3 regions of the Virgibacillus sp. DJP39 genome follow, and region 3 is predicted to be linked to each of the others. Evidence: riboswitches for the same ligand, from Rfam matches in the RefSeq annotation. Region 3 holds a riboswitch; each other region holds the start of a gene.
The links. A riboswitch is a leader RNA that binds a small molecule or an ion and turns the genes downstream of it on or off. The one in region 3 is predicted to bind cyclic di-GMP.
Positions count from the first base shown of each region.

Region 1: it holds a riboswitch for cyclic di-GMP, as region 3 does, so the genes downstream of both, ACOI1D_RS18125 (hypothetical protein) here and ACOI1D_RS03600 (DUF192 domain-containing protein) in region 3, are expected to answer to the same signal.
Region 2: it holds a riboswitch for cyclic di-GMP, as region 3 does, so the genes downstream of both, ACOI1D_RS09630 (competence type IV pilus major pilin ComGC) here and ACOI1D_RS03600 (DUF192 domain-containing protein) in region 3, are expected to answer to the same signal.

Region 1 covers NZ_JBMERP010000081.1:9,044-15,722, reverse strand. Annotated here, with positions in the region: partial or broken gene ACOI1D_RS18135 (hypothetical protein) at 1-119, shown strand, start outside; gene ACOI1D_RS18130 (hypothetical protein) at 976-1,101, opposite strand; cyclic di-GMP riboswitch class I at 1,210-1,292, shown strand; gene ACOI1D_RS18125 (hypothetical protein) at 1,355-1,867, shown strand; gene ACOI1D_RS18120 (DUF5667 domain-containing protein) at 1,886-2,638, shown strand; gene sigI (RNA polymerase sigma-I factor) at 2,772-3,485, shown strand; gene ACOI1D_RS18110 (anti-sigma-I factor RsgI family protein) at 3,482-4,594, shown strand; gene ACOI1D_RS18105 (hypothetical protein) at 4,873-5,058, shown strand; gene bioD (dethiobiotin synthase) at 5,348-6,052, opposite strand; gene ACOI1D_RS18095 (hypothetical protein) at 6,365-6,523, shown strand.
Region 2 covers NZ_JBMERP010000023.1:4,205-16,915, forward strand. Annotated here, with positions in the region: gene ACOI1D_RS09595 (hypothetical protein) at 1-134, shown strand, start outside; gene ACOI1D_RS09600 (MFS transporter) at 296-1,513, shown strand; gene ACOI1D_RS09605 (YqhV family protein) at 1,624-1,899, shown strand; gene ACOI1D_RS09610 (hypothetical protein) at 1,902-2,438, opposite strand; gene ACOI1D_RS09615 (hypothetical protein) at 2,431-2,973, opposite strand; gene pilM (type IV pilus biogenesis protein PilM) at 2,990-3,907, opposite strand; gene ACOI1D_RS09625 (prepilin peptidase) at 3,920-4,675, opposite strand; gene ACOI1D_RS09630 (competence type IV pilus major pilin ComGC) at 4,780-5,151, opposite strand; cyclic di-GMP riboswitch class II at 5,190-5,272, opposite strand; gene ACOI1D_RS09635 (type II secretion system F family protein) at 5,320-6,516, opposite strand; gene ACOI1D_RS09640 (type IV pilus twitching motility protein PilT) at 6,520-7,560, opposite strand; gene ACOI1D_RS09645 (GspE/PulE family protein) at 7,572-9,134, opposite strand; gene ACOI1D_RS09650 (hypothetical protein) at 9,216-9,614, opposite strand; gene ACOI1D_RS09655 (type II secretion system protein) at 9,611-10,054, opposite strand; gene ACOI1D_RS09660 (PulJ/GspJ family protein) at 10,116-10,907, shown strand; gene ACOI1D_RS09665 (metal-dependent hydrolase) at 10,964-11,644, opposite strand; gene ACOI1D_RS09670 (polyamine aminopropyltransferase) at 11,693-12,711, opposite strand, start outside.
Region 3 covers NZ_JBMERP010000005.1:71,346-84,056, forward strand. Annotated here, with positions in the region: gene ACOI1D_RS03535 (b(o/a)3-type cytochrome-c oxidase subunit 1) at 1-469, shown strand, start outside; gene ACOI1D_RS03540 (hypothetical protein) at 1,035-1,304, opposite strand; gene ACOI1D_RS03545 (CoxG family protein) at 1,507-1,962, shown strand; gene ACOI1D_RS03550 (small, acid-soluble spore protein, alpha/beta type) at 2,162-2,359, opposite strand; gene ACOI1D_RS03555 (type II secretion system F family protein) at 2,484-3,398, opposite strand; gene ACOI1D_RS03560 (type II secretion system F family protein) at 3,403-4,368, opposite strand; gene ACOI1D_RS03565 (CpaF family protein) at 4,365-5,786, opposite strand; gene ACOI1D_RS03570 (AAA family ATPase) at 5,799-6,611, opposite strand; gene cpaB (Flp pilus assembly protein CpaB) at 6,642-7,361, opposite strand; gene ACOI1D_RS03580 (pilus assembly protein TadG-related protein) at 7,371-8,276, opposite strand; gene ACOI1D_RS03585 (TadE/TadG family type IV pilus assembly protein) at 8,292-8,675, opposite strand; gene ACOI1D_RS03590 (A24 family peptidase) at 8,672-9,187, opposite strand; gene ACOI1D_RS03595 (Flp family type IVb pilin) at 9,275-9,457, opposite strand; gene ACOI1D_RS03600 (DUF192 domain-containing protein) at 9,488-9,832, opposite strand; cyclic di-GMP riboswitch class I at 9,978-10,068, opposite strand; gene ACOI1D_RS03605 (HAD family hydrolase) at 10,227-10,895, opposite strand; gene ACOI1D_RS03610 (signal peptidase I) at 10,945-12,054, opposite strand; gene ACOI1D_RS03615 (DUF1102 domain-containing protein) at 12,333-12,711, shown strand, end outside.

The DNA of each region.
Region 1 (6,679 bases), on a different contig from region 3:
TGAACTTAAGTGAGCAAGAGTTTAAAGAAAAATTAATTGAAAATATTATAAGAGACTCTCCAGATAAATTCAAAGAAAAGATTATTGAAAAAGCTAATGAATATTATGGATTTGAATGACTAAATTGTTATAGGTGATTTAGTGAGAATTGGACCTTCTAGTGGTGAGGAATAAATTAAGGAATCAAATTGGAAGAGTTAAATTCATTATATTATAAACAAAATGTGGGTAAAGAAATAACCTAACAGATGTTTCAGAATTTCACACCAGTTGCAATGGGAGGTTCTTTTTAAAGGGGAGAAAAAATATAATTGACGAATTCCTACACTAGTTAAAAAACTTGCTTTATTTAGTTTTCGCCCTTGTTTTTAATGAAATGACAATCGTTACAATGCTAATGGCTATTGCAACGCCTGAAATAATCATTGTAGCAGTCTGCATATTATCACCCCTTTTTTATTTATCAATGAGTTGTTTTAAGAGTGATCTCTCTAGTTATTAAGTCAATAATATCCTTTTTGCCTTCTATTTCTAGTATTGCTTTGATTTTAAAAATCCTTGGTCTAGGGTCTAGCTCTTCTTCATTTTTATATGCTAATTAATCACCCTTTATATAAACAAAACAATAGATTGTATGTATTCGTTATATTGGTTTAATACAAAGTATCCATACAGAATACCTCTTCTATTTGTTTCAAATCCTTTTATTTTAGTATCCGAAAAGTGACCGAAAAGTTTTAATATCGTATTTCTATATGCGTAAGTAAAAATCATTAACGTTGTTTTAATAGGGTTTTTGTTAACTATTTTTATGTATTCTAATGGTTATTATATGGGCGGCATGATGTAGAATACATCATCAAACTCTGTTAAATCAATGCTTTGGTTCATTTTTCACCCGTGCTAAAAAATACACAAAAAAATAACATTTATTTTCTATTTATATTAGAAATGGCGTCTTTCGTACAAAGTTTTTCACTTTGACGGAAGCGTCTTTTTATCTTTTTGGAGACATGTGTATAAAACTCCATTGTAGATTTCATGCCCCCATGACCCAACCTTTATCGTGATTGCTGCTAGGTCATTTTGTGCTTCCGTCATCAAACTAATATGCGTAAGTTTCTTAATTGCCCAATGTAGTAATAATATTTTAAAATTTTGTCCGTCCCCCCCAAAATTTTAAACAAGCGTACGTATAGATAAGTGAGATAGAGAGAAAGGCAAAATCATTGAAAGATGATTACGCAAAGCTAAAGGGGCTAAGGAATTTTCTATGTCAGCCAGCTGCCATCGGACCAATGCTATAAACCCCTCTCTTTACTAAAGTCATAAGGAAATGGACGGAGGTGACAGGTTGAAAAACAGGACAAGCGTAATACTATTATTTTTTATGATTTTATTCGTATTAGGAGCTTGCCAAAATGGTGGAAATGAAGGCGCACAGCCAAATGAAAAAAATAATACCGAACAGAAACAAGAGGAACAGAACTACCTATATGAAAGCGAAACAGTTAGGGTTATCGAAACACCAGGTTGGCAACAGCAAGACAACTCCAGTAAAAACAAAGAAAATATTATGTTTCAAAATGGGAATGTGAAAGCCATTTTAACGTCTATTTCGAATGAAAAGTCATTAGATGATATCAAAAGTGAATTGAAAGCATCGTTTGGAAATAGCGAGGCGATTGAGGAGGCTGAGCGATATCTTTCATTAAAATCGAACCGAAAAGAAAGCATTCGAACAGATATTTATTTGAATAGTGGAGAGGAACAAGTTGGAATTTTGATTTTTATGACCCCTCTTGAAGATTATGAAATAAACCAAGCAATGATAGAGAAATTTAAACAAAGCGTACTATACTTTTAAGAAAAAGGTGGAATTACAATGAAAACGATTATATTTAGTGTTACATTTGGTCTACTTTTATTATTTGCAGGGAATGTTTATGCAGCTGAGGATAAATCAGTTGTTGATCCGAGTTCAGATCTCTATGATACCTCTCGTGTAATGGAGGAAGCAGAATATGAGTTAACTGAAGAAAATAGTGAAAAAGCACTTCTTCAAGATGAATATGCGGATGATCGAATAAATGAAGCAGAATTGTCCTTTGAGGAAGGCAATGAAGAAAAGGCAGAAGAGTTGCTAGAAGATTATGAAGAACATGTGAAACAGAGTGAAGAAGATCTTGAAGCAGCAAAAGAAGCTGGAGAAGACACATCAGCAGTTGAAGAAATTGTAGTTGAAAATAGTCAAAAACGTTCAGAAAACCTAAAAGCACTTCTAGAGCGCGAAGATCTTCCAGAAGAAGCGAAGGCAGGTATTACGAAAGCATTAGAGAATCAACAAAAGTCCGAGCAAAAATTCTTAGCAGCTCTTAAAAAAGCTGAAGAAGCACAACCAAAAGCAGTAGAAAAACAAGAAGAAGCACAAGCAAAACAAGAAGAAGCACAAGCAAAAGCAGTAGAAAAACAAGAAGAAGCACAAGCGAAAGCAGAAGAGAAACAAGAAGAAGCACAAGCGAAAGCAGAAGAGAAACAAGAAGAAGCACAAGCGAAACAAGAAGAAGAACAAGCAAAAGCAGAAGAGAAACAAGAAGAAGCTAAAGGGAAACAAGAAGAGATATCAGGTAGACCATAACAATTGGAAAAGAAACTATAAAGGATAGTAATCCATATTAAAAATGGTTGCTATCCTTTATTAAAAACCATATACCTCCGATATATAGTAGAGAACTTTTTGTGTTTTAAGTGGTTCTATAAGGAGGGACATCATGGAAATGCCGAGGTTAAAAGCAACTTTGATAGAAATAAAAAAAGGTAATGATATAGAAAGAGAACGATTAATTCGGCATTATAAACCATATATAATTAACGTTGTTGGACATATTTGTAAACGATATGTGACATGGAGCAGTGATGAGAGCAGTATTGGACTGATTGCTTTTAACCGTGCAATAGACACATTTGAATACGATAAAGGGCGTACCTTTCTAAACTATGTATATCTATTAATTCAACGGGATCTAATTGACTATTTCCGAAAAGAAAAACGTCATTTGTACCCTATTTCAGATGACAATCAGTTAGAACATGATCGATCTGAAATGAAAGCGTCTCTAGAGTCGTACCAACAATCGACCAGTACTTCAGCCCTCGTGGAAGAAATTTTAGAACTCGATGAAAAACTGGGTAAGTTTAACATTTCATTTGAGGAGTTGGAGAGTCAAAGCCCGAAACATCGTAAAACTCGAATCAACGTTATGGAAATAGCTTCTGAATTTATCAAACATCGCGATTTAGTAGATGGATTAGTTGAGAAAAATGTATTTCCTGTAGCTTCTTTTACCAAAAGGACAGGGCACCGGCAAAAATCAATCGAGCGACACCGAAAGTACTTGATTACGATCATTATGATTCAACTACATCCGGAATGGAGACAGCTTTCAACGTTTGTTCAAGTCGGGCCTGGGAGTGTGAAAATATGAAAAAACATACAATTGAAGGTGTCGTGACCAAAGTGACAGAGAACGAATATGTCCTTCTCTGTGATGATGGCACGTTTAAAAATATACGGCGAACTGAACATGACGTACCGATGATGGGTGAAAGGATGATGTGTTCAGCGAAGACACAGCCTCTTCCTTTCAAGTTTGTATCTACTATAGCAATGGTGGCTATTTTGTTTATCGCTTTTTTATCTTATGGAGTGCTTCAAAATCATTCCGAGACTCACTATATAGCAGCCACTGATATTAATCCGAGTATTGAGGCTCATTTAGACCAGGATTTAAACGTGATAAAACTTTTGGCTTTGAATACCGATGGGAAACAAATCGTCAACTCCATCGAATTAGAAGGCTTAGACTTCTATCAAGTGGTTAATCTTATTATATCCGAGTCGATTTCAAAAGGCTTTTTAACGACAGAAGAAAAAGGAAGAATCGAGACTACCATTGTGAAGGTAACTAGTGACTCTGATGCCCTTTCTGAACGTGATCTAACAGAAGTGATCCAAACTCAACTTCAACGTCAGAACATTGTTGCGGATGTACTGGTATTCAATGAACCAAAGGAATTCTATGACCAAGCCAAAAGAGCGGACGTATCGATGAATAAATACAGACATTTTCAATCCTTACGAGAAAAGGGGCTCGTTCAAAATATTCATGAAGTGAAAGAGAAATCCGTTAAACAATTACAGGATATGATTGAGGAAGATGTTAAGAAGGTTCCAGATGAGGTTGAACAAGGGGATTCTACGGAAGAGAATGCCAAATTGAATTCAGAATCACGTCAGAATCCGCCACAAACTCCCAAAGATCAGAAAGGGAATCAAACTGAAAAGCTTAACCTTGATGATAAACAAGAAAGGTCTGCTAATAAAGGTGCCCAACAACAAGATAGGAATACTAAAACAAGTAAAGATAGTCCCTCACCGGAAAATGAAGCACATTCAAACCCAAACCCTACGGAGGATAAGTCATCTCGTGCTGAGAATGAAAGTAGCAGAGATGAAGAATTGAATCAAAAGCCGGAAACGGAAGGAAATCAAACAACTTCTAACGATAACAATCCTGAGACAAAACGAAACTAATATAGAGAATCAACCGAATCCGGAAACAGGTGTGAAAAAGAAAGGCGAATCTGATTCAAAAAGTGAGAATCGCCCTGAAGAAGAGAACCTAGATTCTAATGACAATAACACGAATGAAAATCAACCTTCTTCTCCGTCTATACCATAGTTTAAAGTGAAATGTCACTAGTGGCTATGTAAAATAGCCCCTTACTCAGGATCAGGAATATTCTAATCATATTATACTATCTTCTCACATTATAATTTACAACGAACATTCGACTGTTGGAGGTGTTGTTATGAGTCGTTTTCATTGTTGTGCGACATGTAAAAATTTTCGGATTGAGAAGCAAAAAGAAACAGGGAAACGAATTTATTGTGAAAGGCTAGGTTTTGATACTAAACCGACTTATCAATTTGATTGTTGGGAACCAAAAGAACGTGTAAAAATCGCAATGAGGAAAGAAGAATTGAAAAGAGTATAGATAAATAAATGAATATTAAAGGACTTTTTAAACTTAAAATAGCCATATGTATTGTCAAAGTAAAAAGATATTAGAACAATCTTTTAAATAAAAAGTATTGCCAAGGAAGTTGAAGTATGGGGGATAAGGCATTTGCTTTTATCCTATCCTGCTATAACTAGGAAGGGTACTAGTTGCTATATGGAAACAGCCCAACATATAGATAAATCAATATTTCATATGTAGTTTGATTATTATACAGGGACTCTACAATAGGCGCTAGACTGTATTAAGCGCCTAGATAAATGGACTAATAGTATAGTTTATCTAAATCAATTCCTCCTATCAGTTCCTCCAATACTTCCTCTTCACCTATTCGAGCTTCCACATTTGCGATTTGAGGAACAATTCCAATGACTGGTATTCCTGTCATTTTCTCAATCATTGTTGGGTTATGTTTAACTCCTTCAGTTGGATTGTCTGGATAACCGTTTATTACGATCCCTTTTATGTTAAGACCTTTACTTTCAGCATAGTGAGCAGTTAATGCAGTAGCGTTTAGTGTCCCAACAGTAGCTTGAGTAACAATCACAATTGGTATGTTCAAATCTTTAATTAGCTCTGGTGTTCCATACTGCTCATCAATTAAAGGAACAGCTAGTCCACCTGCTCCTTCTACTAGTACTAAATCATGCATCTCTTGTAATACATGATAATTACTTTTAATTACCTGTGGATCAATAGGATCATCAGCTAACTGTGCAGCAAAATGAGGTGAAAAACGGGGTTCGTAAAGAAAAGAATTCAGCTGTTCATTATCTTTTGGGTTATAAACTTTCCGGTAAAGTTCTACATCAGGAGCCAACCATTCTTCACCTTCTGTAATTGCTCCACATTGTACTGGTTTATAGGGAACCGCATCTATTTTTCGTTTTCGAAATGCGTATGTAAGACACGTGGTAATAATGGTTTTACCAACATTAGAGCTGGTACCTGTAATAAAAATCCCAGACAAAAAATCACTCCTTACTTAGAATAGCAATAGTGTAGCATATTTGATTTATTAGGAGTAACTTTTTGTTTGAGTGAAAATAGTTCGTTTTACTCGGCTTGTTAAAACTTTGAAGAGTAAAAATAGTATGGGTCTTTTAATAGGTTTAAATTTTGTTCAATCTAGTCCTTCTTAATAAATATGAGGGCTGTATATTCATGGCTTCTGTTATTAAATTTTCCAATGTAAAACATTAGCATTCGGGGATTTAGCATAGGAAATCTATCTGCATAAGCCATCTTATTCCGTTCATAATAATCAAAAGGAGGCGATGGTATGCATGAAAAGGGTTTTGAAAAAAAAGAAAAAGAATACGGTCTAGCCCATCTGTCCGAGGAGCAAAGAGATCTCCTTGATAAAGTCGAAAAAACTACGGGGCTCATATTAGTAGCGTACGATAATAATCGGGATATGGACGGAGTACAAACAGAATGAAGTTAAAAACAGGCAGGACTATTATTGTATTATTACTTACTTAATCTTTAGTAAACGATTATACTAACTCTTAAAAGTATCGGGAAAGTAAATTGAATTAGTACTAGAGGTAGTAATTCCATTTGTCCAAAGGAATTATTTTACAAATTCTATTGT
Region 2 (12,711 bases), on a different contig from region 3:
AAGCAATCACTAATAAAAACAAAACTAACCACAACCCCCAAAACAAACTCGCTGTTGAGGTAACTGCAGTAGGAATAATTGGCCATGCAAAGTATAAGAAAAAACAAGCTAATAAAAATCGCAAAACAGCATAGTGTCTCATAGTATCTCCTCCTTGTGTCCTTGGGCTCTATAATTATCCTATGATTGTACGAGCTGTTTCAGAACTGAAGATGAGTATATTACGTTCCTGCATAAGAACAAAGGATGAACAAATAATAAAATAATAAATATTTTATAAGAGAGGAACTGACATATGGCAACCATTGAAAAGGACAACAGTGAGATTCACGAAAAAAGATGGGCAATTGTATCCATGGCATCAATTCCATTAATAATGACACTTGGGAATTCCATGTTAATTCCAGTCCTGCCAATAATGGAAAAGGAAATTGACATTTCAAAGCTGCAGTCCAGCTACATAATAAGTGTGTATTCCATCGTAGGAATCTTCCTTATTCCACTTGCAGGCTTTCTCTCTGACCGGTACGGAAGGAAAAATGTAATAATACCTTCATTAATCATTGCGGCAATTGGTGCTCTAATCGCTGGGTGGGCATCCTGGAAAATGAGTGACCCTTTTACCTTGATAATTATCGGAAGAATCCTTCAAGGGATAGGAGCTTCTGGAACTGCCCCGATTGTATTACCATTGGTAGGAGATATGTTTAAAAAAGATAAAGATGTCAGTTCTACCTTAGGACTGATTGAAACGTCAAATACACTTGGTAAAGTATTAAGTCCTATAATAGGTGCTGTATTAGCAGGTGTAGTGTGGTTTCTACCTTTTTTCTCCATTCCAATATTTTGTCTCATTTCTGTTTTACTAATTATTTTTTTAGTGAAAAAGCCTCCCAAAGAAACAAAAGGTCCGTCTTTTAAGGATTTTAAAAATGATACAAAAAGTGTGTTTGTAAAACATAAACGCTGGCTTCTCTCCATTTTTGTAATTGGTGCTATTCTAATGTTTATTTTATTTGGCATACTCTTTTATCTTTCCAGTGTGCTAGAAGAAACCTATAATGTTAAAGGTCTCAGGAAAGGATTGTATCTGGCAATCCCACTAGCAGCATTGTGTCTTGCGTCATTTATTACCGGAAAGACGATAAAAGATAATTTAGTTGTAATGAAGTGGATTACGTTTGCTGGGATAGTAACTGCCAGTGGCTCGGTTGTAGCAATCCGTTTTTCAGAACAAGTTCTTTATTTATTAGTAGTTTTCTTGATTTGTGGAATTGGTATTGGAGCAGTACTTCCCTGTATGGATGCATTGATAACGGAAAGTATTGAGAAAGGTGTTAGAGGAACAATTACTTCTTTTTATAGTGCCGCGCGCTTTATAGGAGTTGCGGGTGGCCCTCCAGCAACAGCTTTATTAATGAAACAAAATTTGACCTGGCTTGTCAGTCTTCTATCCTTACTAGCACTACTCGCAGCATTTCTCGCCTTTAAAGAAATCAAACCTGATAAATAATGCATAAACCTCTCTCCTCTCTGAATATAATTAGGTTCTAAGATAGCCTGTCTTTTCTCATTAGTTGATGCATAAACTACAAGGAGAAAATTAACGGGAGGAGGCCAATAATGTTTGTTATGATTGAAAAAGCAGTTTTCATCATGGTTTTGTTGCGGTTGGTTTCTGGGAGTATTGAAATTCTTGCAGCAGCTTTAATGTTTAAATTGAATAATATAGAAAAGGCCCTAATCGTCAATAGTTCATTGGCTTTGATCGGACCTATAATTCTTATCGTATCAACTTCAGTTGGTTTATTAGGTATTTCTGAAAAAGTATCATTTGCTAAAATGATTTGTATATTTACTGGAGTGGTTCTTATTCTAGTCGGAATTAAAGTTAAGTAAAATTAATTCTGGTTGTAAGCGACAAAAGTAACCAAAAGTGAAAACTGTTGGTTCCCTGTTTTAGTCACTGTTAATCCTTCTATAGTAAAAAGTGGTTCATTCTCTTTCAACAACGTCAGGAAAGTGTTAATACTTTCTAGACTTGGCGAAGATGCCTCTATGGTATATCCAGTTTTCTTTATTTTTTTAGGTAGAGTAGAGGTTTCCTTTTTCTCTTCCAGAATTGTTGATTCAATCATAGTTACAGTAGTATTTGACTCTACAGAAAATTTCTCTATTTGGACCAAAATAACATCTGGTTGTGGGCTGCTCGGAACCAGTTGTGCAGCAATTTCAGTTAATTCACTGCTTTCAGTTTCCAGATTGTCTTCTATGTTTGACAGTTGAGCATCATACATCTTCACATTTTTATTTATCGTCTGCAACTCCGCTTGCATAGGTTTTATGATGAGAGAATAGGAAATAGAATAAATAATAGCTACACTAATAAAAACACCAATAATTCCATACAGCGTGTGTTTCGACAGAAGTTTATTCATTCATACCAAACTCCTTTGTCAAAGTTTCTAAGTCAGTTGCCACGGTTAAAGTAGCATGGTAGGCCGAATCAACGAGAATAACATTGGTTAGCTCTGTATTTTTTACGTAGTTTAGCTTTAATAATGCAGACACATATCCAGCCAATTCCGGTAATGTATCAAATTTGGCCTCTACCAAGATTTGATTAGAGGGCAGTGTTTCATACATGATTAACTGTTTAGAATCTGACAACAGACCAAGTATACTTTTATATACAGATAGATTTGGTACACTGGCTGATCTGATTCCTGCTACGTCTGAAATCAGCCTCTCTTGTTTCTTATAATCTTTAACAGCTCCCCGATTTTCCAAGAGAATACTTTCCAATTCTGCTAGTTTTTCAGATTTGATTTCTATCTGACTTTGGTAGTCATTTTTTTGAAATAGCACAAAGGATATGACACAAAGAGCAAGAACAAAGAAAAGAATACCAAACTTTAGAAAAGGAGCAAACTTATTCGGTTGTTGTTCTATCAGATTAATCTCCGTATTCATCTAATTGCTCCCCCCTCTATGTTACTTCCTTTAAAGCCAATCCAAGTACGTCAATATACTTAGCAGGTGTGTCGTGTGTTTTATCTATTTCGTCAACTAAATCAACAGCGATTGATACCCTTGATAGTAGCTCAGTCTTAACTTGTTGTAAAAAGGGAAAGTCCCCTCCAATTATCAGCCTTGAAATACTAGATGATCCGTTTGTAATATTATATTGATAAAAATCAATTATCCGATTTATTTCTATGATTTGATCAGCTATAAGTCGATCAGCTACTATCTCATCTACTATTTCTACCGGGAAATCCAGTTTCCGATACCTTGTGAAAATAGCTTTGTGTTGATTGAAGGCGGTTATTACTATGGAATCCTTGTTCCAGTTTACAAGAAGCACATCATTGTCTTTCGCATGTTCTTTACTATAATAGTAGCGATAAATGGACAGTGAAGTAAAATCAGCAGCTTCGGGCCTTAATCCTGCTTGTGTGAACAAAGAAATAAACGGTTCAAGCTTATCATTAGGGTACGCAAATAATAAAATCTTTTGTTGCTCGCCACCATCAAGAAGCTCAAAGTCTATTGCTGGATTATCGAAAGGGAGGTGAAAACTGTTCCCTATTTGTGTTTTAATATATCCTTTTATTTCATTTGGTTGTAAAGCAGAAGGAACACTTAATTCACGTATTACAACTGTATCATCAGGCACACAAAAGAATAACTTTTTACGTTTCCATTTCTGGGATTGAACAAGTTGCTCAACTAGTTCTTTCAATACAGCTTTGTTGCCAATTTTGCCATCAATAATAGTCCCCTCAGGCAGTTCTAATTCCCCGTATGTTATCAAACTATCTAATGATGCATTCTTATGATACGAATAACGAAGAACCCGATTTGTAATAACAATATTTACCCGACCACTTTTTACCAATGCCATGCTACCACCTACTTATATGTAAAATTGTATGTACCAATTAATGATGAAATCTCCGTAAAAATATGCTACCAAACCAGCAACAACGATGTATGGACCAAAAGGTATCGGTTGTTTGCGGCTGATAATTTTAAAGAGCAATAACAAACTGCCGACAATTGCCCCAATTATAGTCGATAGAAAAAACACGAGCAAAATCTGATTTAGTCCTAGTACGATACCAAGAATACCAAACAATTTCATGTCGCCAGCACCCATTCCACCCTTACTAGCGAGAATTATAATGGCAGTAATTCCCACTCCAGCAATTGCCCCAGTTAGTGATGTTAACCATGAATCTAGTGGGTGCAAAAAACGTAGTACAATAAACAATGGTAAAAAGAAAAGAAGAACCTTATTTGGTATCAACATGTATTTGATGTCGGATACGAGGATAATCATTAACATCGAGACGAGTAATAAACCTATAATTAACTCAAAAGTAATTCCGATTTTCCAAAAGCTAAGCGCAAACAGTAATCCTGTGGTGATTTCCACAACTGGATAGATCGGCGAAATGGTAGATTTACAATGTCGACATTTTCCAAGTTGAGTTAAATAGGATAATACAGGAACTAATTCATACCAGGCTAGTGTGTGATTACAGGAAGGACAAAACGAACGATCGTTTGCGAATGGGAGATTTTTAGGTAAACGTAAACCTACTACGTTGAAAAATGAGCCAAAAACTAGGCCGAGGATGAAAAATAAAATGGTTAATGTGATGTCCATTGTTGTTACTCCTTATGCTACTTCTTAATTACTTCTTTAGTTGGAATAAAAAGCCCTGCAACAAATAATGCAAGGCTTTGAAACGTTGTATTAAAGTATTAAGTTTATTGGGTAGTATCAGAACCCGATTCAACTGTATTAGTACTACTGGTATAGGTCCATACTTTACTAACTTTTTCAACAGTATCATTTTCACTAAAACCATCAGGAATTTCTTCTAAATAACCTAAGTCTACTAGTTTACTAAGTTTAAATGATGTTTCATCGCCTTCACCAGCAACATCTGCTAATCTAGCTGCATTCTCAAATAATTCTTTATTTGCATCTTTAGCGTCACCTTTTGCATCACTTACAACATTCCCAATCGTCGGAACTGCAATAGCTACAATAATACCTAAAATTGCTATAACTGCTAAAAGCTCTACTAATGTAAACCCTTTTTCTCTCTTTATCTGTTTCTTTATCCGTTCAAACATGTTGACCCCACCCTTTACTAGATTAGTTTTAAAATAAAACTAGTTGGTCGGTTGCACTACTTGCTCCTGATTACCAAAGTGCCCTATGTAAAGGTAATCTATCAACGCATCCTACGTTAGTCCTATATTAAGTATACTCTATAACCTTACATAAATCTACCATTTCTACTATATTTTTTCAAATAATGAAAACATTGGTATCACAACCGCCATGATAATACTACCTACAATAACGGTAAGTACAATAATCATTAATGGCTCGATTAAAACTTTTATTCTATTAGATAACTGTTCTACTTCTTCCTCATAAAATTCAGCAGCCTTCATCAGCATATGATCTAATGTTCCCGTCTTCTCCCCGATTTGGACCATCTGTACAACTAGAGCTGGAAATGCCCAGTGATCTTTCATTGGCTTAGTCAAAGATTCACCCACAGCTAACGATTGTCTAGACTTTGCGAGAATACCTTGGATAACTTTGTTGTCAACAACTTTTTCCGTGATTTCCACTGACTGTAGAATTGGTACTGAACTATTAAATAGGGTACTTAAGGTTTGAAGCATACGAACTAATGCACCTTTATGTACCAGGACCCCTATAAAAGGGAATTTCATCTTCACCACATCTAGTCGGTAATTAAAGCGATCAAATTGCATTAAGTATTTAATTACTAAAGTAGCTATTATAATTAATAGAAATAAAATCCACCAATATGCCGCAGCAAAGTTACTCAAGTTAAGTACAATCCGTGTAAACATCGGTATCTCTTCTCCGAAGGAGCGAAACATACTAACGAACTGTGGAACAACAAAGACTAACAAAAATGTACTTAAGAAAAGTGTGATTATCCCGACTACAGTTGGATACAGAACAGCCGATACTATTTTCTGTTTGTTCCGGTATTCTTTCTCATAGTAATCAGCCATCTGATTTAAGATTTCATCTAACTTACCACTCACTTCACCTGCGTGGATCATATTTCTTAGTAAGGACGGAAAAACCATCGGATGCTGTTCAGTAGCAACTGATAGCGATCTCCCATTATCAAGTTGCTTATCAATAGAAGTAAGAGCAACCCGTAAAGCGTAATTATCTGTTTGCTTTACCATTGTTTTTGTAGCATCAGAGAGAGAGATTCCAGCTCGTATAAGCGTTGAATATTGTCTTAAAAATATAACAAAATCTTTATTTTTAACTTTTCTATTTAGAATGATATCTTTATTCCATGGCTTAGTCTCAGCAATATCAATAATGATATGTCCATCCTTTTCAAGGGTTTGGATTGCTTCTTGCTTTGAGTCTGCTTCAACTTTACCACTTATTTTTTGTCCCGATAACTTTTTGCCAGTGTATTGGTAATTCATACTCTACAAATTCCTTTCCTGCAAAAAAGGCGCAATACTTTCTGGAGTAACACGATTTTCCTGCAGTAACCGCTTCAAGTCCATTTCAAGCGTATGCATCCCGTGTTCTTTTGATGTTTGCAGTACATTTTGTATCTGGTGCAGCTTCTCATTTCGGATTAAATTTTTCACTGCTGAATTATTAACTAAGACTTCAGTAGCCACTACTCTGTCCCTTCGATCCTTTGTAACTAACAGCCGTTGTGAAATAACTGTTTTTAATATAGATGCTAATTGAACTTGAATTTGGGCATGTTGATTAGGTGGAAACACGTCAATTATACGTTCGATAGTTGATACCGCATCCGTAGTATGTAGTGTTCCTAATACCAAATGGCCTGTTTCAGCTGCTGTAATTGCGGTGGAAATCGTTTCGAAATCCCGCATTTCTCCAACCAAGATAACATCTGGATCCTGTCGTAAGCTAGACCTCAATCCATTCGCGAAACTGGTGGTGTCAAACCCAATTTCTCTCTGATCAATCACAGATTTATCATGGTTATACATGTACTCAATTGGATCTTCAAGCGTTATAATATGTTTTTGCATCGTTTTATTCATGTAGTTTATCATCGCAGCAAGAGTAGTACTCTTTCCGCTACCTGTCGGGCCTGTAATTAAAATCAGACCTTGAGGGTGTTGAACGATTTGCTTCACAATTTGTGGTAAACCCAAATCTTCAATTGTCGGTATTGTTCTCGGCACAATTCGGATTGCTAATGACAATTGACCTCGTTGGAAAAATGTGTTGATTCGAAACCTTGACACACCATTAATACCATATGTAAAGTCTAAATCACGGTTAGTTTCAAGTTGATCCCAAAGTTCCGTTGAAATTATTTCTTTTACAATCTGATAGGTATCTGCTGGTGTTAGTTCCGGTAATTGCTGTTCTTGAAGCAATCCATTTATGCGGAATATAGGTGGCTTGCCTATCGTCAGATGGACATCTGATGCTTTGTGCTGATATGCGTTAGTTAACCATTTATCAAAATCCTCTTTCATGTAGACGCCCCCTATATACTAATTGATACTTGCATGATTTCTTCCATCGTCGTTAACCCGGTCTTTATTTTTGCTAATCCGTCCTGGAGAAGAACAGATGAGTGTTGTTCTTCTAGATAAGAACGGATGCTTGACATTGATTGATTGTTTAAAAGCATTGTCTTAATCGTATCATCAACAACAACAACTTCATGAACAGCAGCTCTGCCACGATATCCTTGTTGATGACAGCTGCTACACCCCTTGCCATAGTAAAGTTTTTCCACTTCCATTCCATTCTTCAAGAATAGTTCCTTTTCCATTTGTGCCGGTTCTCTTTCCATTTTACAATCTCGGCAAATTTTTCTGACGAGACGCTGTGCTACAATTCCGTTTAATGAGTTGACCACTAAATATGGTTCTATTCCCATGTCAACTAATCTTGGGACAGTATCTATTGCACCATTTGTATGCAATGTGCTGAATACTAAATGTCCTGTCATTGATGCACGTATGGCAATTTCAGCTGTTTCCTGATCCCGAATCTCACCGACCATGATTATGTTTGGATCTTGTCTTAGCATTGACCGAAGTCCTGCAGCAAAGTTTAACCCTATTTTACTGTTTACCTGAACCTGGTTAACTCCCTCTAATTGAAATTCTACTGGATCTTCAATCGTTAGAATATTAACATTTTTCTTATTTAAATGATTGATTGATGCATATAATGTGGAAGTTTTACCAGAACCTGTAGGACCAGTCAACAAGATTAGTCCAGATGGTTGTCCAATCAAATCTAAATACCGTTTATGATTTTCTTCTGAAAAATTCAGTTCACTTAATTGCATTAATGCATTTTTCAAATCCAGTATACGAATAACAACTTTTTCACCGTAAACAGTGGGCAAGCAGGAAATACGCAGATCTACCGGTGTTACACCAACCGTTGATCTAATCCTACCATCCTGTGGTAACCTTGTTTCCGTAATGTTTAGATTAGCTAAAATTTTAATACGCGCTACCAGGGAATTTTGTAAATGCTTTTGTAAAACTTTTTCCGTTTGTAATCTACCATCAATACGATATCTAATTTGGATAGTGGATTCCTGTGGATCAATATGAATATCGCTAGCTTTTAGTTGCACGCCAGTGTTTAAAAGTTGATCTAGTATTTGAATAACGGATGTTTCATCATCTCTAGAATCAGAACTATCCTGAAATCCTTCAAGTTCACCTTTAAAGTAATATTTATTTATTGCATAAAGAATGTCATCTTTCGCGGCAATAACCGGTGAAATACGGTACCCTGTTGACATTTCTAAATCGTCAATAACGTAATAGTCCATTGGATCCTTCATTGCAACCATAAATTCATTACCCTGAATCTTTAACGGCATTATGTAGTTTTGTTGAGCCATTTCCTTTGTAACATAACCTAATACATGTTCATCAATTGAATAATTAAATAGTGATACATGAGGAATTCCGAGCTGAAACTCTAATACTTCTATTAATTGTCGCTCCGTAATATGGCCTCGCTCTAATAGCGCATCTCCCAGCTTTTGAGCACTATCTTTATTCTCCAGTGTTTCCATTATCTGGTCGTTCGTTACGAGATTTGCTTCCTGGAGCAAATCCCCTAGACGCTTACGAGTAATCAGTTTAATCCGCTCCTTTTAAGGTAAATTTATTACCAACTTATCCTGGATAGTTATATTCTTGCCATAGGCAGTACCCGTACTGCTAATATGAATAGTTATTATTTCATTTGTTTTTTTAATGTTCTTTTGTTTAATAGCAAATCGTCTATTACCATCGACCTCTACACGAGTTGGAAACCCGTTTAAAAAATCTTCAATAGTCTGCTCATCATTAAATTGGTTAATTTTACTACGGTAATAATCAATCCCCATTTCAGCAATTGATCTGGCATCAATAGTGTGCCCAACTGTATCAACTTGTTTTGTAGTGTTGGTAACCTGATAGAATTGAGTAAGTATGAATAACAATAGTAACGTAACAATCATTAACGTAACTACTAGTGCGGCTCCATCTTCGTTTTTAAACCTAATCATTGGGCATCACCCTGAAGATATGTATAGGTTTCACTTAACTTATCATTTTGTGAAACTATTTGTATATTTGTACGATATAAGCCCAACTTTGCTTCTTCAGTAGTTTGGCAAACATTTAACACAATTGAATGAGAAACTTTATTTAATTTATAGGATAAAAGTTCAGTATCTGGTAACACTTTTTTTGTTAAAGGACAAACAGGTATTTTTTCTTCTTCCAATTGCGAAACAATAGACTCTTGGCCCTTTAGATCGTGTATAGCTTGTTCCAATAGGTTACCAGCAACTAATTCTTTTTCAGTGTTGTTATTCCATGTCATTATTTGTGGGAAAATTGGAAGAAATACTACAATAACTATTCCTAATATCGAAATTGATGCTATAATCTCAATAAGAGTAAAACCTTTGCTATTATTTATATTGTTATATTTATTTAACAAAACTATCACTCCTCTACTAAGACTATTAACCTATTATATCATGTTATTGGATGTGTAAAAGATGAAAAACAGACAATTAAAAAATGAACATGGCTTAACACTTATAGAAGTGCTAGCATCATTAAGTATCTTCGCTATTTTAATAGTATTATCGTCAACATTGATTATGCAGTTAATTACTAGTGAAGAAGTTAGCAGTTCAACTTCCTTACAGCAAAATACAAATGTTTTGATGGCAGAAATACGCAATGACTATTACAAAGTTAATTCACCCATCTGCTTTGATGACAAAAAGGGTTTAATCGATCCGGTGAAATCTACCTTTAATAACAGTGTTGAGAGTTTAAATATAAGCAATGGTTGCATAGACGTAGATCGAAACAAATCCTTGTCTATTCACTTAGTCACTAGCAACAAGGGTGATAACCTTACTGTTGAAACTACTTTAGCGAAGAAGGATGCTTACGTTTTAGATTTGAAAGAGAATCCAGATGACTTTGAAGAAGGAAATATAGACAACTGTACCTTTTTCAATGACACCAAATTTACGAGCTACATACATACTCAAAATGGAAATCCCGGTTGTAATCAATACGACTTTAAAAAAAGTGCAGCTTTTCAAAATGGGCTTTTCCTTCAAAACAATTCTGCAGTCGTTATAGGTGGAAATTTATACGTCAAAGGTGGACTAACTGTTCAACCAAATTCAACTGTAACAGTAAATGGTGACTTTCAGGTGGAAGGTGAATTGGATATAAAAGGACAAGTTTGTATAAAAGGTGAATTTAAACGTAAGGAACAATATTACTCACAAATTGATGAAGTAAAAAATTGCTTTGAATCAGGGAAATGATATTTATGTCTTAAAAAAATAAGTGTGAGCAACTACGCTCACACCTAAACCCGTTGTTACAACTCCATTACTTCCCCTATCTTCATTACCTTACCTTCACCTGTTTTAACCTTCCTGGCGAAATCATCAGGATTCTGCTCAATCACCGGAAATGTATTATAGTGAACAGGTACAACCACTTTGGAATTTATCCAATCTGCGGCAATCAATGCATCTTCTGGTCCCATCGTAAAGTTATCCCCAATTGGTACAAAAGCTACATCGATGTCATTCATTTCCCCAATCATTTTCAGATCAGAAAATAATCCCGTGTCACCTACATGGTATATGGTTTTACCATTTACGGTTAGAAGGATTCCTGCTGGCATCCCCGTATAAATCGACGTCCCATCATCTTCTGTAAATGCAGATCCATGAAATGCCTGAGTGAATTTAACTTTACCAAAATCAAATTCATGAGCACCACCGATATGCATTGGGTGAGTGTTTAGTCCTTTAGAGCCAAGATACCCTGCTAGTTCGTTTGGAGCAACTACTAGCGCATCATTGTTTTTCGCTATTTGGATTGTGTCACCTACGTGGTCGTTGTGCCCATGCGTGAGTAATATAATATCCGCTTTCACTGAATTCGCATCCAGGTCACAGGCATCATTTCCTGAAATAAAAGGATCAATTAAAATCGTATGTGTTCCTGTTTCTAGCTTTACAACTGAATGACCATGATAAGATAGTTTCAACAAAACCACTCCTTTTAAGATTTATTCCACATATATATATCTACCCGATTAGTAATTCTGCCATGCATTCTCATACAAACGAATTAAATTAGGGTCAATTAAGGTATTTGGTTCAAGTATAAATTGTTCTCCTGAATCGTTCACAATCCTACTATCTTCGTCTTTTCCAAATTGTGTTAAACCTAGAAGCATATCTTCAGTCAAAAACTCTGTTTCAACTTTTATCTCAAATTCCTCTACGTTAATTTTATCACGGCTAGCCATCACAAAGCCCCAATTTCCAAAGCTTGGAACGTCAACATGGAAGTTTACCGTATTCATCCCAGTAGATGCTACTGTTTTAGAAATCGTCCAATACACTTTTGTTGCAAAAACTGGGCTTGTAGATTGAATCATTGCTGCCCCACCTGGGTTTAGGTGATTTCTTATCAATGAATAAAACTCTTTCGTGTAAAGTTTGTTTAGACTTTCATTATTAGGATCTGGCAAGTCTACGATAACAACGTCGTACCACTTTTCGGTTTTTTCCAGAAATTGAAATGCATCTTTGTGTATAACCTGTACCTTTTCATTAAATAAAGAACCTTCATTTAATTGAAGAAGCTTGCGATTGGATTTACCTAACTTGGTTACAGCCGGATCTAGATCAACAAGTGTAATCGTCTCGACCTCGTCATATTCCAGAATTTCCTTAGCTGCAATACCGTCTCCACCACCTAAAATCAGAACATCTTCATGTTCTTCCGCCTGAGCCATAGTAGGATGCACAAGTACTTCATGGTATCTGTATTCATCGGTTGAACTAAACTGCAGGGAACCATCTAAATACAGACGAGTGTCCCCTTGATCCTGTGTTAGTATTATCTTTTGATAAGCACTCTGCTCCATATATGTTATTGGATCCTTGTATAGCTTCTGCTCAAAGGTAAATGCCATCGCTTCTCCAAATAGCACCCCGATAATCAACAGGATTGCAATGATGACCCCAAACGTTGCATGTACAACAAAATTTTTGATTTCTTTTCGAAAGAGCCACAATATAGTTAAGGCCACTGCCAGGTTAATAC
Region 3 (12,711 bases):
TACGAAATTAACAAAATCAATGCAGAGACTTGCTTTCATTCAAATTTTTACATGGGCAGTAGGGATGTTTTTAATGTCCACTTCCCAGCACATACTTGGATTACTAGGTGCTCCACGAAGGACTGCCTATTCCGACTATGGAAATCACCCATCAACCTTGGCGTGGTTCGATGGTATCTTAACGAATCACGTTACCATGGCCGTCGGTGGCTCTATTTTATTCCTTTCTGCAAGCATTCTGGTATTCATTGTATTTCAAGGACTGTTTGGAACAAAAGCTAGCAATGAAGTAGATTACGTCGAGTTTCCTCTTGCTGAAAGTGATACAACTAATACCCCGCGTTTCTTGGAAAACTGGTGGCTGTGGATTGGTATTGCATTTGCACTTATTTTGATCGCATACACAATTCCAATAGCCGATATGATTCAACATGCACCACCGGGTTCTGGTGGATTTAAAACATGGTAGGAGCTGATTTAGAATGTTTACATTAGTACTTTCGTTTATCATAGTTTTTACAATTACCAGTGCAATTATCGTCGAAGTTAATACCAATGAGTGAAAAGCTAATAAGAGTGGTGCCTCTAAATCAGAGACACGCTCTTTTTGTTTAACCAAAAGGGTCTTTCGTGAATTTTGTTGCTTTTAGTTTTACAGTTGAAACAAACTGCGACGTAACTGTTATGTTTATTTCCTACCATCCTTTACAAAATTGATGCTGATCCAGCGCTTCTCTTCAAGGGGGAAGGAGTCCCATGAAACATAGGGGGCATGACATGTTTCTATCTTAGTGAAGGCAGAATACGAAGACTCCTGCGGGAACAGCACGCGTCCGAAGACCCCGGAAGAAGCGTTCTTTGCTTCTGAGGAGGCTGAGGCCGTGCCCGCGGAAAGCGAAGTATTCTGCCGGCACGGCGACTAAAAGATTTCACCACGTCGCAGTTTTCAGATTTTCTGTCAGAACAACAACCTTTTAGAAAACAGCCAACAAAAAAATTAACCACCCTTATCCGGATGATTAATGGTAGATAACCTACTCCATAGAAATATAGCCATTACTTTCCCTGATGATTTTATCCGCTTCGCCATAATCTTCATCTGCTATTTCAACATGAAGAACTTGCGGGTCATGACTATCCTTGGGTTCGTTTGTGAACAGGTTTTTGAGAATCTCAGTTACCTTGTCTCTTGAAAACTCTGGTACTCTCTCCACAAGTACTTGCTCGACTTTTAAGGTTTCAAGCTTAGCTTTTACACTCTCTGCGTCACTCTCAGTTTTGAAATAAGCATCAATTGTCTTCATTTTTCTGTCTCATTCCTTTCTTAAACCATTCTATACAGTACTATTACCCTATTAGCAATTTTAAAAACAACTATTCACCACTAATTCTTTTGGGGAATTCAATTTTTTTGTTCTCATTCATTCGTGCTGAGCATACACTAAACAGTTGTAACTTAAAAACAAAAAGTACCCATCAAGTGGTTCTTACAAGGAGGACGCCGAAATGCCAAGCGGGATTTGCAAACTAGAATTGGAAACTCCAATCAATTATGTCTGGCCGTACGTTAGCGATATGAATAAGTGGGCTCCAATGGTACCTGGCTATATCGAACACACCATTTTGAGTAAAAAACAATCAACCTGGAAATTTAAGGGCGATATTGGTGTGGTTCAAAAAGCAGTTAATTTGAGAATAGACATCACCAAGTGGCAGGAACCATCACTAGTAACCTTTAATTTAACCGGGCTAAATGAAAATTTTAAAGGAGATGGTTATTTCGAGGCTAGAGTAATAAGTGGAAGTAAGACAGAAATCACCTGTTATATCAGCATTATAGCTAAAGGGATGATGGGGCCATTGATTAACTCATTTTTAAAATCCTTCGTACCAAAAACAACAAATGAATTGACGAAATCCATTGCTCAAAAGATTAACGAAGTCGAAGTTGTCACTACATAAAGTGAAGTTTCATTCGATGGATCTACTCTTTTAGCAATCCTCCTGTACTGTTCACCGGATGATATGCGGTATAAACGGTAATCGTATTAAAATAAAGAAAGTATTTACTTCCCAGAAAAGGAACCGGATTTTACCCGGTTCCTTAACTTCTGGAAGATAGTACCCGAACACTCCAAAGAATCATCTTGTTGATGGTTCTTTATTTATTTCCGTTTCGCATACTTTCTTCAGCGACTTTGATCATTCTTTTGACCATCTCGCCACCCACGGATCCATTTTCGCGTGCAGTGGTGTCAGCTCCTGGCTGAACACCAAGTTCATTTGCAATTTCTTCTTTCATACTGTCAATTGCATTTCTCGCACCTGGCACCAACAAATCATTTTTGTTTTCTGCCATCATTGATCACTCCTTGTGGGATATAGAACAGAACGAATCTGTTCTGCTCTTATCATTTGAAGTAAGTGATTTTTTACACCTGTTAAATTTTTGATGTTAAATGAATTGTGAGTAAAAATCTTTATTAAAAAGCTCCAAGGAACCCTATTACTGCTGGTCCCAATAGTACGATGAATATACAAGGAAAGATAAATAATACAAGTGGAAATAGCATTTTAATTGGTGCTTTCATCGCCTGCTCTTCCGCTCGTTGCTTTCTTTTTTCCCTGATTTCAACAGATTGTACACTCAAAATTTGCACCATTCCAATCCCTAGTTGTTCGGCTTGAATGATACTTCCAATTAGGGATTTCACATCATCAATGACCACACGTTCGCGTACACCTGAAAGAGCCTGTCTTCTTGTTTTCCCTAAACGCATTTCTTCAAGACTTTGCTGAAATTCTTTTGATAATACACCATCTTTTTTTGCAACAACCTTGCTTAATGCTGAATCAAATCCTAATCCGGCTTCAATACTAACCGTTAATAAGTCCAGGAAATCGGGTAACTCTTTAAGTGCTTTTTTTCCTCGTGCTTTTGTTTTTTGTTTCAAGTAGTAAAAAGGAAAAAATGATGCAATAAGTAAACCAAAACATGCAGCTAATAGTGTAACTCCATCAGAGATATCTAGGATATATCCATACAATCCAAAAACTGCCGGAAGTACAACAAGTAATAATAACTGTACAATCCGAAACTCCACTGGTGTCATGCCCATAGGGTTTCCCGCTTGAAGCAATTTATTTTCAATTTTTTCTTTTTTAGCAGAAGATAAATTTTTCTTAAAGACCTGCTTTAATTGTTTCCAAAATGGTTCGAGCATTCGTTTGGAAAAGGTTAGTTTTTTCAACTGATTAGATGGTAGCACATCCTTCTGCGCATTCGTTCGCAGTACAGATGAAATCCGACTTTTTATTTTATGCTTCTTTTCTCGACGCAAGCTAACTACTCCATAAATCAACAATAGAATTGTTAAAAGATATGTTATATATAGCATAGAATTACACCTCGATTGTCGTTAGTTTTCGGATTAGAAAAAAACCAATGGTACATGAAACAATCGCAATTGCTACAAGGATAAGCCCAATTGGGTGGCTAAACAGCACACCAATATAATCGGGTTGTATAAGATATAGTACCAGGCCTAGGATTACCGGTAGCAAACCAATTACCATTCCAGATAATCTTCCTTGAGCGGTTAATGTTGCAATTTGTCCTTGTATCTTAATCCGATCTCGAATGGTTTGAACAATTTTTTCTAAAACCGTCGCCAGGTTTCCACCCACTTGCCGTTGAATAATAATGGCTTGAATCATCAAATCAAGATCGTCACTAGGCATCCGTTCCTTAAGGTTATTTAATGCTTCCTCCATTGCAGTTCCATATTGCATTTCACGTAACACCGTTCCCAGTTCTTCTTTCATAGGGGTCTTTGCTTCTTCCATGACAGACGTCAAAGCTTGCGGAAAACTGAATCCTGATTTTAGCGCCCCAACTACAGAAGAAATCATTTCAGGCAAATCATCATTAAATGCTTTCGCTTTGTCACTTTCCTTTTTTTTCAAAATAAACCTAGGAATTAGAAATCCGACTATCCCACCAATGGGCATTATAATTATACTTTCAACAAATAGATAAAGAATGCCAGCACCCAGTGCAACAGCAATCCACTGAAACATAACATATTCCTCAGGTTTTAACGGCACTCCAGCACGATACAACGAAATTTCTAGTTTATTGTTTTTAGCTTTAGTCAACAATTTTTTACGTATGTTTATTTTTGTCCGATTTAAATTTAATTTTAAACGAATCTTTTTTTCCTCAACTACATCTTCCTTATTAGCTGAGAAATATCGATCAATTCTACTTTTGACCGTTTCTTCCTTAACAGGCGTTAAAAATTGTAAAATGGATAAAAACAACAGAAAGGTTGTCAAGAAAATTAGTGGGATAATTAGACTTATCATCCTATCCACTCCTCCTGGTCAATGAATACATTTGGTGAAATGGTTATACCCGAATTCTCCAGACGTTCATAAAACTTTGGTCTGACACCGGTAGGTACCAATTTACCAATCACTTTCCCTTGTTCATCAAGTCCATCTTGCTCAAAGTTAAAAATATCCTGCAAAACAATTATTTCTCCTTCTAAGCCTTGAACTTCTGTTATTTTAGTAATTTTTCTGGTTCCATCCTTTAATCGGGACTGTTGAATAAACAAATCAATTGCACCAGCAATTTGTTCCCTGATCGCTTTAACCGGTAGTTCAATCCCTGCTAGAAGCACCATAGTTTCTAGTCGGGAAATCATATCTCGTGGGCTATTGGAATGCCCTGTTGCTAATGAACCATCATGCCCTGTATTCATTGCCTGAAGCATATCTAAAGCCTCTGCCCCACGTACCTCACCAATAACTACTCGATCAGGACGCATCCGCAAAGAATTTCGAACTAAATCTCGAATAGATACTTCACCTCTACCTTCAATATTTGGAGGTCTAGCTTCCAACGTAACAACGTGATCCTGTCCTAACTGAAGCTCAGCCGCATCCTCAATCGTAACGATCCGCTCATCACTTGGAATAAAGTTAGATAACACATTAAGAGTAGTTGTTTTACCCGAACCAGTACCGCCGCTAACAAAGATGTTCAGTCGTGCTTTTACACATGCGTCTAGGAAAACAGCCATTTCTTTTGTTAATGTACCAAATTGAACAAGATCCTCTATTACGAAAGGATCTTCAGAAAACTTCCGTATAGTTATAGTCGGACCTTTTAGTGCCAAAGGAGGAATGATTGCATTTACACGAGATCCGTCCGGTAATCGTGCATCAACCATCGGGCTGCTTTCATCGATTCGCCGACCAATTGGGGCTACGATTCTTTCAATTACATTCATCACATGTTCGTTGTCCCGAAATTTCACATCTGTTAAAACAAGCTTACCCTTTCTTTCGCAATATACCTGATTGGGTCCATTAACCATTACCTCTGATACATCTTCATCCAACAAAAGTGGGTTTATCGGTCCGAATCCAGTTAAATCATTAACAAGCTCATCAACTACCAGCTTTCGGTCGACTACTCCCCGAAATGATTCATCTTCTTTAATGATATCGATAACCATTTCATCAATTTTAGGTAAAATTTCTTCTAAGTTATCTAAATCCTTAATTTCCTGTAGTATTTTTTTATGTAATAGCCTTTTTATTTCCTTATGTTTCTCATTTTCCTTAGGCTGGACAGGCTTTTTAGGGGGGATACTTTTTTTGCTTGTTTCTTTCGATGGTAACGGTTGCTCTGATTTTTTTGTGCTTACAGTTTTCTCTGCTGTCACTTTTGGCTCCTGTTTATCTTTATCCTGCAATCGGCTAAGAAGACTCATTTCCTACCCCCCCTATTTTTTTGAAGAAAACAACTTTGAAACAACTGATTTTTTCTTATCGATACCACTGGACACTTTATGATTTGATAGTAAGTTTTCTGCTATCTTAAAAAATGCTTTTGACAAATCTGATTTAGTTTTACTCGTTACAAATGGAATTCCTAAATTTAGCGATTGAGAAGCAATTTTAAAATCATTTGGGATATATATTACATTCTCCTGTTCGAGCATGTTTGGTATATCTTCTGCTTTTATCAGGCTGTCCATATCATACCGATTAACTACTAGGATAACTTTGTCGCGAAGCCCTAATTTTCCTAGTGTTTCTAACATTAATCTAGTGCTTTTTAAAGCAGTCATTTCCAGATTAGTCACGAGTAAAATTTGATCTGCTTGTTCCATCATGTCTAAGGACTGCTCCTGGATTCCAATACCGGTATCAACTACAAGGTAATCAGATTGCTTTCGTAATAAATCTGACACTTTTAATAAAATTTCATTTGTAACAAGTTCTGCATATTCGGGTCTCTCGGGAGAAGGTAAAACGCCAACTCCTGATGAATGAGGAGTTATATAGTGGTCAATTGAACCTTGCTCAACTCTATCGAATTCTTCACAAACATCTTTCATTGTATAAGATGGCTGTAAATCCATCACAAGACTGACATCTCCAAATTGAAAATCAGCGTCCAGCAGATTGACGTTGAGATTTTTTTTATTCAACGCGATTGCCAAATTGACTGAGATAAGTGTTCTTCCTATCCCCCCCTTTGCACTGCACACAGCAATCATCTTACGGTTATATATTTGTTCTGCTTCTGCCATCATGCTTTCCTCCTTGATACCAACAAACGCTTAATCCCGATCATCAGGTGGAATAATACTCGGGCGCAAAATGAAGTGGATGTTGCCTGGTACTTTAGCGCGACTTCCGTCTTGTTCGGAAGCGTTAATTAAAGCAATAGCTTGTTCTGGTTTCAACTCAAGGGTAACTGCTTCATATCCCTCAGCTGTAGTACCTTCTGGTAATTCACCACTTGGCTTTTCAATCATTTTCTTTCCGACAGCAAGCACCCGAACATCGGAAAGTAATAACTCTGAATTTATTCCTTCTTTCTTTCCTTTGACATACTTATTGGTTACGATCACATCAACATGGTCTTCGGGATGAATTAAATTTGTAACAGACTGAACGTTTGCTACCGCAACAGAAACTGCCCGGAAGCCTTCCTTCACCTTTCGAGAAACAACTTCAGACTCTTCCTCTTGATCTTTCACCCGATGAGCAAGCACTATTTCACCTTTTTCAATGTTAGCTGTTGCATATTTTCCTGTAGCATTTGCCAAGTCAGTAACGGTTTGTGGATGGATATTTTCTTCTGGTACATTGACTACCTCAAGTACCTCTTTAGTAATTAATTGGTTTTCAGCTAATTTTTCTTTGGCTTTTACCACTTCAATCATTGGCGGTGCAGCTACATCAGTTGTTTCAAATTGTTTTGTGTAATTTAAAAATAGTACAGTTGTTATGATTCCCATTATAATCGCTAAAAAAAATATCATCTTTGAGCGCATATCTCTCACCTACTCAGTTAGTTTAATACTATAAGCTCCACGATTTACTGCATTAGGGTCTGCAAAGCCTTTGCCAGTTCTTTTCATAAAGATCCCCGTGATCGAAGTATCTGTTGCACTCATTGGTTCTTTAATATAAAAATAAGCAAACCCAGTTATTTGAACTTGTTTTACTTTATTTAATTCATTTGCATATGGTTTGTAGATAAGCGCGAGAATAACCCGATCACAATCCCGTGCATACATATCATTGCAACTATTTACCCTCGTTTGCACGACATCTCTAGTTTTTCCTGAAACATTACCTGATTCTGTGTTGACAATATCTCCAACCTGGAGTTCTTCACTGTATCCATCTCGAAATGTTTCTTCGTAGGTTTTTGCTCCTGGACCTGCCAGTGCAAGTATTCCAAAATTGCCGTATTCGGAATCACCTGACCCTACTTTTAGTGGATATTCTTCACCGAATTCCAACACGAAGCTTTCATCCACTCCAAGCGGAACAGCCCCTGTTGCTCGTCCCATCACACCTAGGCTCGCTGTTGCATCAGCTTTTATATTTACGGTCTCAATGCCAAACAACTTAGAGAAAGCAAGTGGTACATCTCTTTGTAGATTTACTTTGACACGATCATTTAATAGTACATTAACCGTGTCCAAAGCGGCGATCTCATTATGCTTAACAAGAACTTCATCAACTATAGATCTGACAATTGCTTCATCATTTGACGTTAATTCCTGTGCACCGGACAAGGCTGCAGCATTCGCCACCTTTTGTAAATCAGCTTTTGTCATATAGAGCCTACTACCATCCATTACAAGTCCAGTAATTGCCAATAAACCAGCAAATGCCAGTGACACGAGAATAAGGACATTACCATCTTGCTTTCTTAAAAGTTCCCTTATTATTTTCATGCTTAGATCCCTCACTTACTCTATTCTTATAGTCGAGTCGACACTTAGAACAAGCGACTCCGGAAAAATTGTCTCGATAAATGGGGTGAAAGGGGTAAGGGTATAATCTAGGTTTACTGTTATATATTCACCAGACTCTCTCATTTCTGGTTGGGGAGTAATGTCTACAAGAAGTTTAGTTGGATCACCCATACTTAAATTATTTCGGGCAAATTGAACAAGCTCTGTGTCAGTTTCACCTAACCCTCCAAGTCTTACTGTTTCCTGTGCGGTGAAATGAAGCGAAGAATACATAATGGTCATCCTGCCGATATCAATGATACCCACTAGTAATAACAAAAGAACTGGTAGGATTAACGCCATTTCCACCAATGATTGTCCTTTTTCCTCTCGGATCATAATAAAACAGCTCCATTAAGAAAAAATGCAAGAGCTGCCCCACCAGCAATTGCTAGCCCATATGGGTATGTACTTTCTAACCCTTCTTTATCAAGACCAAGAGGTATCCTCATGCCATAAGTAATACCGCTTATCGAATAGGTGATTGATTTTAAACGTTGAAATGCTCCTTTACGAAGCAACAAAATAATTAGACCAATTAAACCACCAATAAAACCCATATAAATTGCTGAAATAAATACAAATGACGACCCTTTAATTGCTCCTATTAGCGCTAGCAGCTTAACGTCACCTGCACCCATACCACCCATTAGATAAGGTATTAAAAGAATAACAAGTCCGCAGCTAAAACCTAGTAAACTACTGAATAAACCAGACCAACCTAACAAAATTCCATTTAATAGAAAAGCAAGAAGCAATGATGGAAAAATGACATTATTATAGATCTTTCTGCTTTTTAAATCGGTTATTACACAGATTACTAGGACGATTATTAATAATAGATTTAACACATCAATGCCCTCCCTTCTATTTTTTTAACAAAAAAGCTTTACATATGTAAAGCTTTATTTGCTCTTTTAATTGTTATAATAATACCATTATGGTGTATTAGCTGTTGTCAGTGATGCCACGACATTATCGAACATAGTTTTTATTTGTCCTCGCATTGTAATTAATACCGCAACCACTCCTACAGCAATTACTCCCAACACTAAACCATACTCAGTCATACCTTGTCCTTCTTCTTCTAAAAATAAGCCTTTTAATTTTTTCATCATCATAATAAATCTCTCCCTTTTCTTAAATAATTTTTATAAGACGAATTCAACTTCATTTCCAATCTCTGTACGAGTGTGACTAACTGTTCCTGCTGGTAACTCGATTACTGAAACTGCATCGGCATAGCGACTTCCAACTTTTCCTGGGGTTAATGCTTCATCAATAGCGACAACTATGTTTGCTGCGTTAAGATAAATAATATCAATGGAATAATTCATGAAGAATGTATGGACGGATTGACAGGGTTTGATATGCATGCCAGTTCCTAAGTCAAGTTTGTCCGTGAACATCAAGCCTCTTAGTCGTTTAAAAAAACTGTATGCCTGATTGACATTTACGGCGATTTCCTCCTCGTTACTTAGGTTTACTAGCTTCAATAATTACACCTCCTATGGACAATAAAAATAACCCGCCTTTACCGAAAGGGGGGTTACTGCCTAGTTATTTCAACAATTAAATAGATTTGTAGTGCTAGAAAGGCGCTACTTATCTACCCATTATTAAAATACTATTCCCTGATCCTTCGGTAACTGGCTAGCAATATGCGAAGATTAGCATATAGCCCCTATAGCTTTGCGTCACTGGCTTTCACCAAGTTTTGCCTTTATCGAGATACAGAATTATTCTTTTTTCGACTGCTCTCTTGTTTTTATAATAGTTTAATAACAGAACAAATAGAATCCTACAATAGTACCATTTTTTTACAAAAACCCCCACAAATAAACAATCTCTTGATTAACTAAAAAAAGACAACTGATATAGACAGCTGCCTTAAGACGCAAATATTGACCAGTTATTTTTCTTTGCTGCTTCTTTCATACCCTGGTCAGGATTAACTACTATAGGATACTTCACAAATTGAAACAATGGTATATCACTTTTACTATCAGCATATGCCCAGGTTTCAGCTGGATGAGATTCATCCTCCTGATGAACTTCCATCCACTCTTTTACTTTATTAACCTTTTCGATTCCATTTACTATAGAACCAAGATTACCAGTACATATTCCATTTTGGTCAAATTGTAATTCGGTACTAATTACATGAACGTTTAAATCAAGTTTCTTGGTAAAAGCTCTAAGAAAAGGAAAAAGGGCACCAGACAGAACAATAACAGTATCTCCTTGTTTTTGATGTTCACGTATTTTATGTACAAGGTCCTGATTTGCATCTTTAATACCTATCTCTACTAGTTTTACAAAAAAATCATCTAATTCCTGGGATGTTTTTCCCTTAAACGATTGTGCAAAGGCCCTGAAAAATTGTAATCGAAAAGCATTTTTTCCATTAAGTAAGCCAGAAACTGTAGCTTTTACAATCCCTGCACCAACAACAACCCACTGCTTAAAGACGAACTCCTTTTTTGCCGCTTGAAACATAACCTTAAACGAATTCCCTTGGTAAAGGGTACCATCGAAATCAACTGTTACAACTGCCATTTCCTATCACCTCTACATCAACTATAATGCTGCATTAAGGGGATGTACACTAGAATGGCAATGAACTCTGTATTTTTCTTTTTTTCCTTCTTAATAGCTTAGCTGTTTTCCTTCTCATCTTTCCATTAACAAACGGATAAACCATCAAAGGTAATCCTGGCACTAGTGAAACCGAGACGAGCGCTAACCAATAACTTTGCTCCGAGAGGAAATAGATTAGCGATGCTGGCAAAAATGGATAAAACAATCCTACCCTTATAGATGATTCGTATTTCCCTGGAATTTCAGCTTTAACTGTATAGGTGGATTTTATTTGTTCCCCTTTTGATAGAATCACCCTTTCATGACTCAACTCAATCTGCTTGTCACTCGTATTAATGGTTCCGATTAATGGAAAAGCACCATTATTGCTAAGCTCCGACAATGGACGCGAAACCTTATCGCCCACCTTTAAGATCCCGACATCACTCCCCATTATTACTCCCTGGCTTTTGTCAGATACCTGGTACGCCAAACCGAGGTTCTGTCCAGAAGTAAGCATTGTTCCACCCATAATAACTGCAATCGTTAATCCACCCACTATATAAATCAGCTGTAATTCCATCCCCTGACTCTTCTTTTTACGCTTTTTTGTAAACTTAATTTCCCCGAAGGCAATTAGTCCTGCAAGAACCAATGCGATTACTGGTATTAATAACGGATTGCTTTGAAACTTTTCCGCCCACAACGATAAGTAGCCAATTTTCGGAATAACAATTGGTGTTTCTCCAATCGTTATTGCTTTCCCTGCAACCCACTCCTGTTTAATAGGTACAGTACCATCGGAACTTTGATCTGTATACTTATTGGCATCACCTTTTGTAATGAACCCTTCTTCACGGCTCCCACTCATTACACGATGAGCGATCCAGCCCTGTTTTGAAAGACTCCCTTCTTCTGTTTTAAAAAATATAATATCTTCTTTATGTATAGTTTTCTCTTCTTTTAAATTTTCAATGATGACCATGTCCCCCCGTTCCCAAACAGGGTGCATACTGTTTGAACGGATAACAGTAAGTAACATAGGTTCTTTTGTAATAGCTGATCCAATAGCTGCGACTAATGAACATAAGACTACTATTACTAGAACAACATTTATTATTCTCGAAACTACCTTCATAGATACAACTCCTTTCCTCTATTTTATTGTAAATCTATATCAAATTAAGCCCTCTAAAGTAGAATTCATCTGGTACAAAAGTATACCCTTCCATAAACTTAAGTAGCAGACAAAAGAAAAAAGTAGTAGTAAATCTAGTAAATAGTAGATTAATAAAGTAGACAAATGATATTTAATAAGCCCACTTAAGAGTGACGATATCAACCGATAAACCACCTATACTTGGTTTATCAACAAAACACGGCGATATGCCGAAAAAATTCTAGGAGGAATTATAAATGAAAATGAAAAAAGGATTATTAATGGTAGTTTTACTACTAGCTCTTTCCAGCGTGATGGCAGCGATGTCATTTACGACTGCTAGTGTAACGAGTGGCATGTCGTTTAATGTTAAAAATACAAACGAATCGCTCTTAGCACTTTCAGCAAGTGACGAACACAATGCATCGTTTTACAATACAGCTGGTGCAGATAAACTAATTATTGACTTGGACAAAGGTTATAATGGTGACGACTTTGGCGTTCAAAACAATAGTGATTACACTTGGGACGAGTTATTTACAGTTAAAAATAATTCTGAACACGCAATAAATGTTTCTGTAAGCACTAACCCTAAAGTTGGTATTGCAGGAATTAACACTTATTTAAAAAGTACTG